Regions from separate parts of the Rheinheimera tilapiae genome, predicted to be linked through region 1. Evidence: riboswitches for the same ligand, from Rfam matches in the RefSeq annotation. Region 1 holds a riboswitch; the other holds the start of a gene.
What was found. Region 1 has a riboswitch for thiamine pyrophosphate ahead of ACFFJP_RS13550 (TonB-dependent receptor). Riboswitches for the same ligand answer to the same signal wherever they lie in the genome.

Region 1 (4,281 bases):
AGCCGCGCCACTCTACGACTTGCTGTGCCAAACCACTTTGGTTGCGAAGTTGCTGCCAGTTCCACCAGCCATACAAGGCCATGCCGGCGTAATACAGCTGCAGCAATGCATCAGTATAGAGATTGGCGCTCAGCATGATTTGCAATGTCAGCACTGTACTGGCCAATGCTGCCGGCCAGCACCACAGACTATGGCGGATAGCCAGCACTGTATAAGACAGCGCCAGCACAGTTGCTATCAGCTCCAGCGCGGTCTGTAATTGCCATTGATTCAGCAGCTGTTGCCACAGTTCCGTCATGGCCGCAGGTCACCGTGCAGGAACTTCACGACAAACACCACTTTGCCATAACGCTCAAACGACCAGCGGATACAGCGTTGCAGCGCCGCCATCACAGTGTCGTATTCACCAAAAACCTGTGTGCTCATGGTGTTGGTTATTACGTGCAAGCCCGCTTCTTTATTCAGCTCTTCAATAAAACCTTTGATAGGCTCGATATAATCGCTGGTCAGCGGATATTTACTGATTTCGATCGAAAGTTGCATCACGATGTCCTTTTAAAGTGCTCAGAACTGATAAGTCGCGGTCAGGCCGATACGGCGCGGTTCACCAAATTGTTCATATAAATGCTCGGTATAACCATCCCGTGGGTCGTTACCGAAATAAAAACCGCGCACGCCGTAAGTTTCATCCAGCAAATTGCGGCACCATAGTGCCAACTCCCATTGCGACCACTGATAGCTTGCTCTGAGATTCAGCAAGTTATTGTGCGAAGCGCGGATGTTTTCAGAATCAGAGTAGTAATAGCCATCTTTGTGCGCATACTGCGCCGAGATTTGCAGCGCTTCCAGCGGCGACCAGTCGGCTCCGACACTAAACTGATATTCTGGGGCCTGTGCCTGTGCGCGGCCGCTCATATCGAGGCCACCTTTAGTGACAAAACCGCGGATCTCCGACTTCAGAACAGCCCCACTGAAATGTGCCACCAACGCAGGGGTCAGCTGCCAGCGGTTTTCGGTTTCCAAACCATAGTTACGTCCACTAAACGCATTATCGATATAACCGACAAACTTCGTACCCTGATTGATCCAGCCTTTGAGCTGCATGTCATCCCGCCACATATAAAATGCCGAGACACGACTGACCAACGTGTGATCCGCATTCTGACCTTTTACGCCAAATTCAGCGTTAATCAGCTGCTCCGGCGCAAAAGTGGCTTTGCTGAGCAAGAAATCCTTTAATCCGGTCAGTTTTGGATTCAGGGTTTCCGCCAGTGCTTCGCCATTGACGCCGCCCACTTTGTATCCTTTCGACACCAAGCCGTAAATCTGGCTGAGTGAGCTAACCTGATAGGCCAAACTAAGTTTACCGCCCCACATCTGGTCATCACCATCAGTACGGATACCATTGTTGTCGGCATATTCATCCTGATATTGCTCCAGGCGACCACCATAAGTCAGCGTCAGGTCCGGAGCTAATTGCTGTTCATTCTCTGCATAAACTGCCAGATTCTGCCGTTCGAAATCACTGATAAAGTTCTGATCAAGCCAAGTGTATAACCGCGTTAAATCAATGGTTTGCTGACTTGCATATAAACCTGCGACCCAGTTGTGGCCCTGTTGATTTTTGCTGATGAACCGTTGTTCCAGACTCATAAAATCACGCTCACGCAGATATTGGTCTGTTGACGAATATTCATCCGGGTGCAATCCAACATAACCCCAGTCTTCGTCATAACCATAGTCAGTGTCCGCTTTTAACAGGCTCAGCTGCGTCAGGCTATCTGCGCTGGCGAACCCCTGATACTGCAACTTCAGTGCACTGGCATCCACATCTTGTTTGTCCTGACCAGGTTGGTCTGACAAAGTGGTGCGGTTACGATCAAGCGAAAATGCATCGTAGCCGTTATCAATATCGTGGTGGTTCCACAACCAGTCCAGTGTCAGATCCTGATTGGGTTGGTAGCGAGTTTTCAGCCGGAACGTGGTTTCATCGATGCCGTTGGTGTCTTCGCGTTGCAGAAAATCGTTGCGGATAAAACCATCTGATTTTTGCTGATCGGCCACCAGGCGCACGGCAAATTGTTCTGTCAGCGCCTGATTCACCATCATACTGGCTTGCCAGCTGTCGTAATTCGCTGCCGTTAGTTGGACACGGCCTTCGCTGGCAAATACCGGGTCCGCCGTTTGCAGGTTCAGCATGCCCGCCAGCGCATTAGCACCAAAGCGGGTTGCTTCCGGGCCACGGAACACTTCGAGCTGTGCTGTGTCGGCCAGCGACAACAGTCCAAGCGCTGAATAGTCAATCCCGTCGACCAGCAAGCCAACGGATGGGTTGATGTTGTCGACAAACTCACTGCGCTCACCCACACCGCGCATCTGCAAAAAACGACTACGCGATGCGCCGGCAGACGCATTTAAATTGGCGATATTGGCAAGTAAATCATCAAGATGCTGCGCAGATTGGCGTTTGATATCGGTTTCACCCAGCACGACCACACTGCCCGGCAACTTTTGTAGATTGGTCTGACGAAAATCTCCACGCACTTCAATGCGTTCGACATCCTGCACTGTGACAGCCTGTTCTTCGGCGTGCAATGCGCCGGACACAAGCAAGGCAATGGCAGATAACGCCGGTAAAAACGGCGGACGCTGAAGAGTTACAGAAGAAAAATGACCGACAGATAAAGGCGAGAATGCACGTAACATCAACTTACTCCGGTTAGGACCGGGATCACGCGCGCGCAGCTGGAAGTTTTAACACCATCCCTCCGCCGGTATGACCCGGATCAGGTTCTAAGGGTTTGCCTTGCGGCATCTCAGCTTTCGCACCCCTTGGTTTGGCCGGCAGTTTAGCGGCTTTTCTGTACAGTCGCAAGAAATCAGAAAAATTCATCTGGGTACAAGCTGGCAAAATATTTTTCAGCAGCTAGGGTTATTCAGAACGTCATTTTTGACGTGCAGTTATAACAAGAGGAAAACTATGAAAAAAAGTCTTATCGTACTGTTGGCAGCCGGGGCTCTGACCAGCAACATCGCTTTTGCTCAGGAAGCAGAAGACGTCGTGTACTCTACTGAAGGTTACTGTTTACTGTCGAATGAAGGCGCATCAGACGAATATCTGAAAGCCTACGCCAAAAAACTTGGCGCTAAACCAACCAATTCCGTTTGTGCCAGCTTCAAAAAAATCGTTGAAGAATCACGGCCACGTGAATGGGATTACCCAGCCGGCCGCGCTTATCCGGGCAGCGTGATCAAACTGTCACCCAGCCAAGTTGCATTATTAAAATCACTGAAGAAAAAAGACGGCAAAATGTAAGTCGTCTGATCAGCTCTGCCAGCAGGCAGAGCTGATCTCTTTGTTACTTCTGACAATTTTATCTTCCCTCTTGCATTTCCACGTCAAACCGCATTAACTGAGCCGCATCGTTCCGGAACCAAGGAAGCTGTGATGCGACGGATCCGATCCCTGCCGACAATACTGAGCATGGCTGTATTGCTAACGCTTTGCGGCAAAGCAATGGCTGCGGAGAACTGCACCAAGCTGTCTGCAACTGAACCTCTGCCCACAGCGGCACAACATTGGCGCATTGCCAAAGTCCTGTTTGCCCGTAACGATATTTTTGACCTGAATAGCAAACACAGCGTCTGGTTTCACCGTTTTGCTAATGAATATCATGTGATCACCAGCGAAACAGCGCTGCGTGAGGACTTGTTGTTTCAGGAAGGTGACCAGCTGGATCAGGCTGTACTGGCAGAAACAGAACGTCTGCTGCGTTCCCGTCGTTACTTACGCCACGCCGAGATTAATATCACTGCCTATTGCCAGGCCAGTCAGACCGTGCAGGTTACAGTGCAGACCTGGGATAACTGGTCATTACTACCGCGAATTTCACTGGGCCACACCGGTGGCGCGACCAAAGCCAATCTGGGCCTGTCCGAAGACAATTTATGGGGCACCGGCAATCAGGCACAAATTGAATACTTTACCGACAGCGAGCGCGACGGTTACAAATTGCAGTTTCATAGCCCGAACATCAGCGGCAGTCACTGGCAGACCACGGTTCAGTATGCCGACACCTCAGATGGTGAAAGTTACCGGCTGAATCTGGCCAAACCTTTTTACCGGCTGTCGTCAGAGCGCGCTTACAACTTGGATATCTTTAAAGAAATCAAAGATATCAGTGAATATGCCCGTGGTGATGTCTACAACGAGTACAAAAGTAACCAACAGTTGATCGAATTGAGCAGCGGCTGGAGTTTCTGGCGGGACAGTGACAGCGT
Region 2 (4,281 bases), on a different contig from region 1:
CTGGTGTTGGCTGCACAACCAGCCAAAAACTTTAAAACCGATTAACGGCTAACTATGCGCGCACGCGCGCGAACCATGGTGAGCGTCGCTGCGGCCGCAGGCCGCAAAGTGCCGCGCTTTGTTAACTGTACTTACCAAAATTGCCACCATGGCTTTTTTACGCCATTGTGAGTTACTTTTAAATATTGTGGCTCGCTTTGACCTCCGTCTTTAGAGACTGCGACTATTTTAAGGGTTATGTCTATAGGCTCCTGCTCGGTAGTACGGCCATCATTCCATATAAAAAAGTATTCATCCGTTCCAGTGTGGCCGCTCTCTAAAATCATCGGTTCAGGATAAAAAAGTTGGTCTTCAAATTGGCCTTCTTCAATGGAAAATATAAAGCCAGTGTCTTTCTCGGCAGAGGTTGTAACTAAAGTAAGTACTCCTGCATCAGCACAGGAACCGGCACTACCGTTCTCTCCACGTGAAATTGACTTCACTGAGAACGATGGTGTTTTGGGAATGGTATTGCCTTCATTGGTGTGTTCAAAATCAATAAACGGTCTGTCAAACGAACAAGCAAACGCGTTCCCATAAAATAAAACCGCTGAAATAGTTACAAAAAACTTCATGGAGTTTCCTAGTACAGTTAACTATAAGCGCACGCGCGCGAAACGCAGTGAGCGTCGCTGCGGCCGAAGGCCGCAAAGTGCCGCGCATTGTTAGCTAACATGTTGAGTTTTCCTATCTTTATAAAAAGCACGATATATCAGCGCAATACAAATCACCGCAAAGACATTTATCCCAAAACCCCAATCTACTTTTGCGAGAGGATCGTTGAATGCGCCATCCATAAAAATGCGTCTCCAGTAGAAATTGATTCCGGCTGAAAACTCAAACTTTTGTTCTCCAATATAAAAGCTCAGCAATTGCGGGATATAAAAAAGCAAAAATTCGAAGCCTGTAAATTTCATTTTTTTGATGTACTTATAAATTATAAATGCACCAATTATCGAGAAATAAAAATTGCTGTATGGAGCTACTAGACCAGAGCTTAGATCCACAAAAATGAAAATAAAATTCCCTAAAAATAACAGAGCAGTAAGAACAAACAGAGAAAGGCCAAACTTGTTCAAAATATATTCCTTGTGCATAGCTAACAATTTCATCAAAAGGAAAAAGCACGCTTTTAAGCAGGGGTAACCCTTTTGAGTTTTTTAACATCCTGCAACGCTACCGTAAAAATTCATCAATCTCAAGCTCTTGGCTACTTAGGCGTTGTGATGAAAAAAACAAAGCGCGGATAAACCCGTTAAGTTATTTGATAACACATGTTTTACATTTGAAGTGTTATGTTGCCTCAACCGCTAGGACGTTTTTAACCTCTTGCTGAACTTTTACCAGCCATCTGTTCGATTGGTGGTTACGGTTGGGGCTTTGCGATTGCTGATTTTTCCTCAGATGGCGAATCAATAATCTCGACCTTGCCGTCTTTGCCCTGTTGGCGTTTACGCAGCATTTTCAGCTGATGAAAATACAATTCCGCCACAAAACATCGGTTGTCAGCCTGGATTTTTTTTGCTTATACTGCGCGCACTTGTCGGAGTGCCCACTGGGCTGAGACCGCGAAAGCGGATACCGTTGAACCTGATCAGGTTAGAACCTGCGAAGGGAAACAAGGGGATCACTGCCACCCTGCTGCCACAGATCCATTCAGTGTCAAACCTTTGAGAGAAGGTGTTGCTGGATGCGAACTTGCAGCGGAAACTGCAGTTGTCTGTGCTGTTGGAAAGCTTTAATACCAGCCTTTACCGTCTGCTATCGATTAAATTCGAGCTAAGCCGGTCATTGCCGGTGGCGTTCCTGTAGCACTGGCTATTTATCAAATGTGTACCGCAGCGGGTGCTTTTTGCGCCTGCGTTGCTGCACGCGTTTGCCCCACTCCGGACAAGCAACTCAACTTTATTGGAGCTTGCTATGTCTGACTGTACTACCACCCCAAAAATTAATGCTGCACCAGCCAGCCGTCGTGATAAACGCGAAGCGGCGCGCCGGTATATTGTCGATTTTAAAACCGCCGCCCATACCGGTTCACGCCGGATTTACCTGCAAAGTGCTGATGGCACTGTCGCAGTGCCCTGCCGTGAAGTGTCGTTACACCCTTCGCCGGATGGCAGTAACAATGCACCGGTGCCGATCTATGACTGCAGCGGGCCTTATGGCGATGCCGATTATCAGGCCGATGTCAGCCGAGGTTTGCCACCACTGCGAGCGGATTGGATTGCTGCACGCCAGGATACGACCTTTTGCAGCACGCCGCTGTCGGCCTTAGCGGTGGAGCTGGACGCGCAACAAGGTCAGTTTCAGCATCAGGTCCGTCAGGCGCTACCAGGTTGTCGCCCGACGCAGCTGGCCTATGCCCGGGCCGGCATCATCACAGCGGAAATGCAGTTTGTTGCGCTTAGGGAAAATATGGCGCGCGCTGCGCAGCAACAAGCCGCCAGCGATTTACAACCCCAGCACACCGGGGAAGGTTTTGGTGCCGGCATTCCGGCGCAAATTGACGCTGAATTTGTCCGTGCGGAAATCGCCGCCGGCCGCGCCATTTTGCCAGCCAATATCAATCACCCCGAAGCCGAGCCAATGATTATCGGCCGCAATTTTCTGGTCAAAGTGAACGCCAATATCGGTAATTCGGCAGTCAGTTCCAGCATCGAAGAAGAGGTGGAAAAGCTGCTGTGGTCGGTGCGCTGGGGCGCCGATACCGTGATGGATTTATCCACCGGCCGGCATATCCACCAGACCCGCGAATGGATTTTGCGCAATTCACCGGTGCCCATCGGCACAGTGCCGATTTATCAGGCGCTGGAAAAAGTGCGCGGTGATGTAGAAAAACTGAGCTGGGAGCTATATCGCGACACGCTGATTGAGCAGGCAGAGCAAGGCGTGGATTACTTCACTATTCATGCTGGCGTGCTGAAAGATTTTATTCCGCTGACCGCCCGGCGCATCACCGGCATCGTGTCGCGCGGCGGCGCTATTTTGGCGCAGTGGTGTCAGCTGCACGACCGCGAAAATTTCCTGTACCAGCATTTTGCCGAAATTTGCCAGATCTGTGCGCAGTACGACGTGTCGCTCAGCCTTGGTGATGGCCTGCGACCGGGCTGTGTTGCCGACGCCAATGACGCCGCGCAGTTTGCCGAGCTGCGCACTTTAGGTGAACTGACCAAAATTGCCTGGGCTTATGATGTGCAGGTAATGATTGAAGGCCCGGGCCATGTGCCGCTGCAACTGGTGCAGGCCAATATGACGGAGCAGCTGGCGCATTGTCACGGCGCGCCGTTTTACACGCTGGGACCGCTGATCACCGACATTTCACCGGGTTATGACCATATCGCCTCCGGCATTGGCGCGGCGCTGATCGGCTGGTTTGGCTGCGCCATGCTGTGTTATGTCACGCCAAAAGAGCATTTGGGCCTGCCGGATAAAGAAGATGTAAAACAAGGGCTTATCGCATACAAAATTGCCGCCCACGCCGCCGATTTAGCCAAAGGACATCCCGGCGCGCAGCTGCGCGACAACGCCTTGTCCAAAGCCCGCTACGAATTCCGCTGGCTCGACCAATTTCATTTATCGCTCGATCCCGACACCGCCAAAGCCTACTACCAGGCGGCGCTGCCAGAAGGCGCCGACACCGAGTTTTGTGCCATGTGCGGGCCGAAATTTTGTTCGATGAAACTGAATCAAAGTGTCAAAGCCAGTACCTTGTCGGCACCACCGGCGGAGCGCGCAAATGAACCTGCCTGAACCCGGTCTGATTTGGCTGATTGGTGGCTCGGATTGCAGCGCGTTGGCCGGTATCCAGGCTGACCTTGCCACAGCGCAGGATTTAGACGTGCCGGCCGTGACAGTGCTGACGGCCGTCACCGCGCAACATAACGGCGCCGTACTGGCGATCAATCCAGTGACTCCTGCTGTGCTGCAGTCCCAGCTTGATGCGCTGACAGCAACTGGCCAGCCGTTGCCAGTCGCGATAAAACTGGGTCTGGTGCCGGATCTCGCCACGCTGGAGCTGCTGATTGACTGGCTCGGCCGGTTTAAGCATCAACATCCGCACATTTGGATCATCGTGGATCCGGTGCAAGTGGCCAGCAGTGGTGATGTATTGCAGCGCCTGAGTCCCTCAACTTTTGCCCCCTTGCTGGCCCTGACTGACGTGCTGACGCCCAATGGACCGGAACTGCGGGCACTGGCCGGTTTAGCGGCGGACGCTGATGCAGAACTTGCAGTCCAACTGCT

Region 2: it holds a riboswitch for thiamine pyrophosphate, as region 1 does, so the genes downstream of both, thiC (phosphomethylpyrimidine synthase ThiC) here and ACFFJP_RS13550 (TonB-dependent receptor) in region 1, are expected to answer to the same signal.

Annotation. Positions count from the first base shown of each region.
Region 1 covers NZ_JBHLXP010000003.1:590,145-594,425, forward strand. Annotated here, with positions in the region: gene pnuC (nicotinamide riboside transporter PnuC) at 1-298, opposite strand, end outside; gene ACFFJP_RS13545 (YkoF family thiamine/hydroxymethylpyrimidine-binding protein) at 295-543, opposite strand; gene ACFFJP_RS13550 (TonB-dependent receptor) at 565-2,706, opposite strand; TPP riboswitch at 2,747-2,843, opposite strand; gene ACFFJP_RS13555 (porin family protein) at 2,981-3,316, shown strand; gene ACFFJP_RS13560 (BamA/TamA family outer membrane protein) at 3,449-4,281, shown strand, end outside.
Region 2 covers NZ_JBHLXP010000005.1:242,886-247,166, forward strand. Annotated here, with positions in the region: gene ACFFJP_RS17400 (hypothetical protein) at 132-614, opposite strand; gene ACFFJP_RS17405 (hypothetical protein) at 705-1,118, opposite strand; TPP riboswitch at 1,574-1,674, shown strand; gene thiC (phosphomethylpyrimidine synthase ThiC) at 1,960-3,789, shown strand; gene ACFFJP_RS17415 (thiamine phosphate synthase) at 3,776-4,281, shown strand, end outside.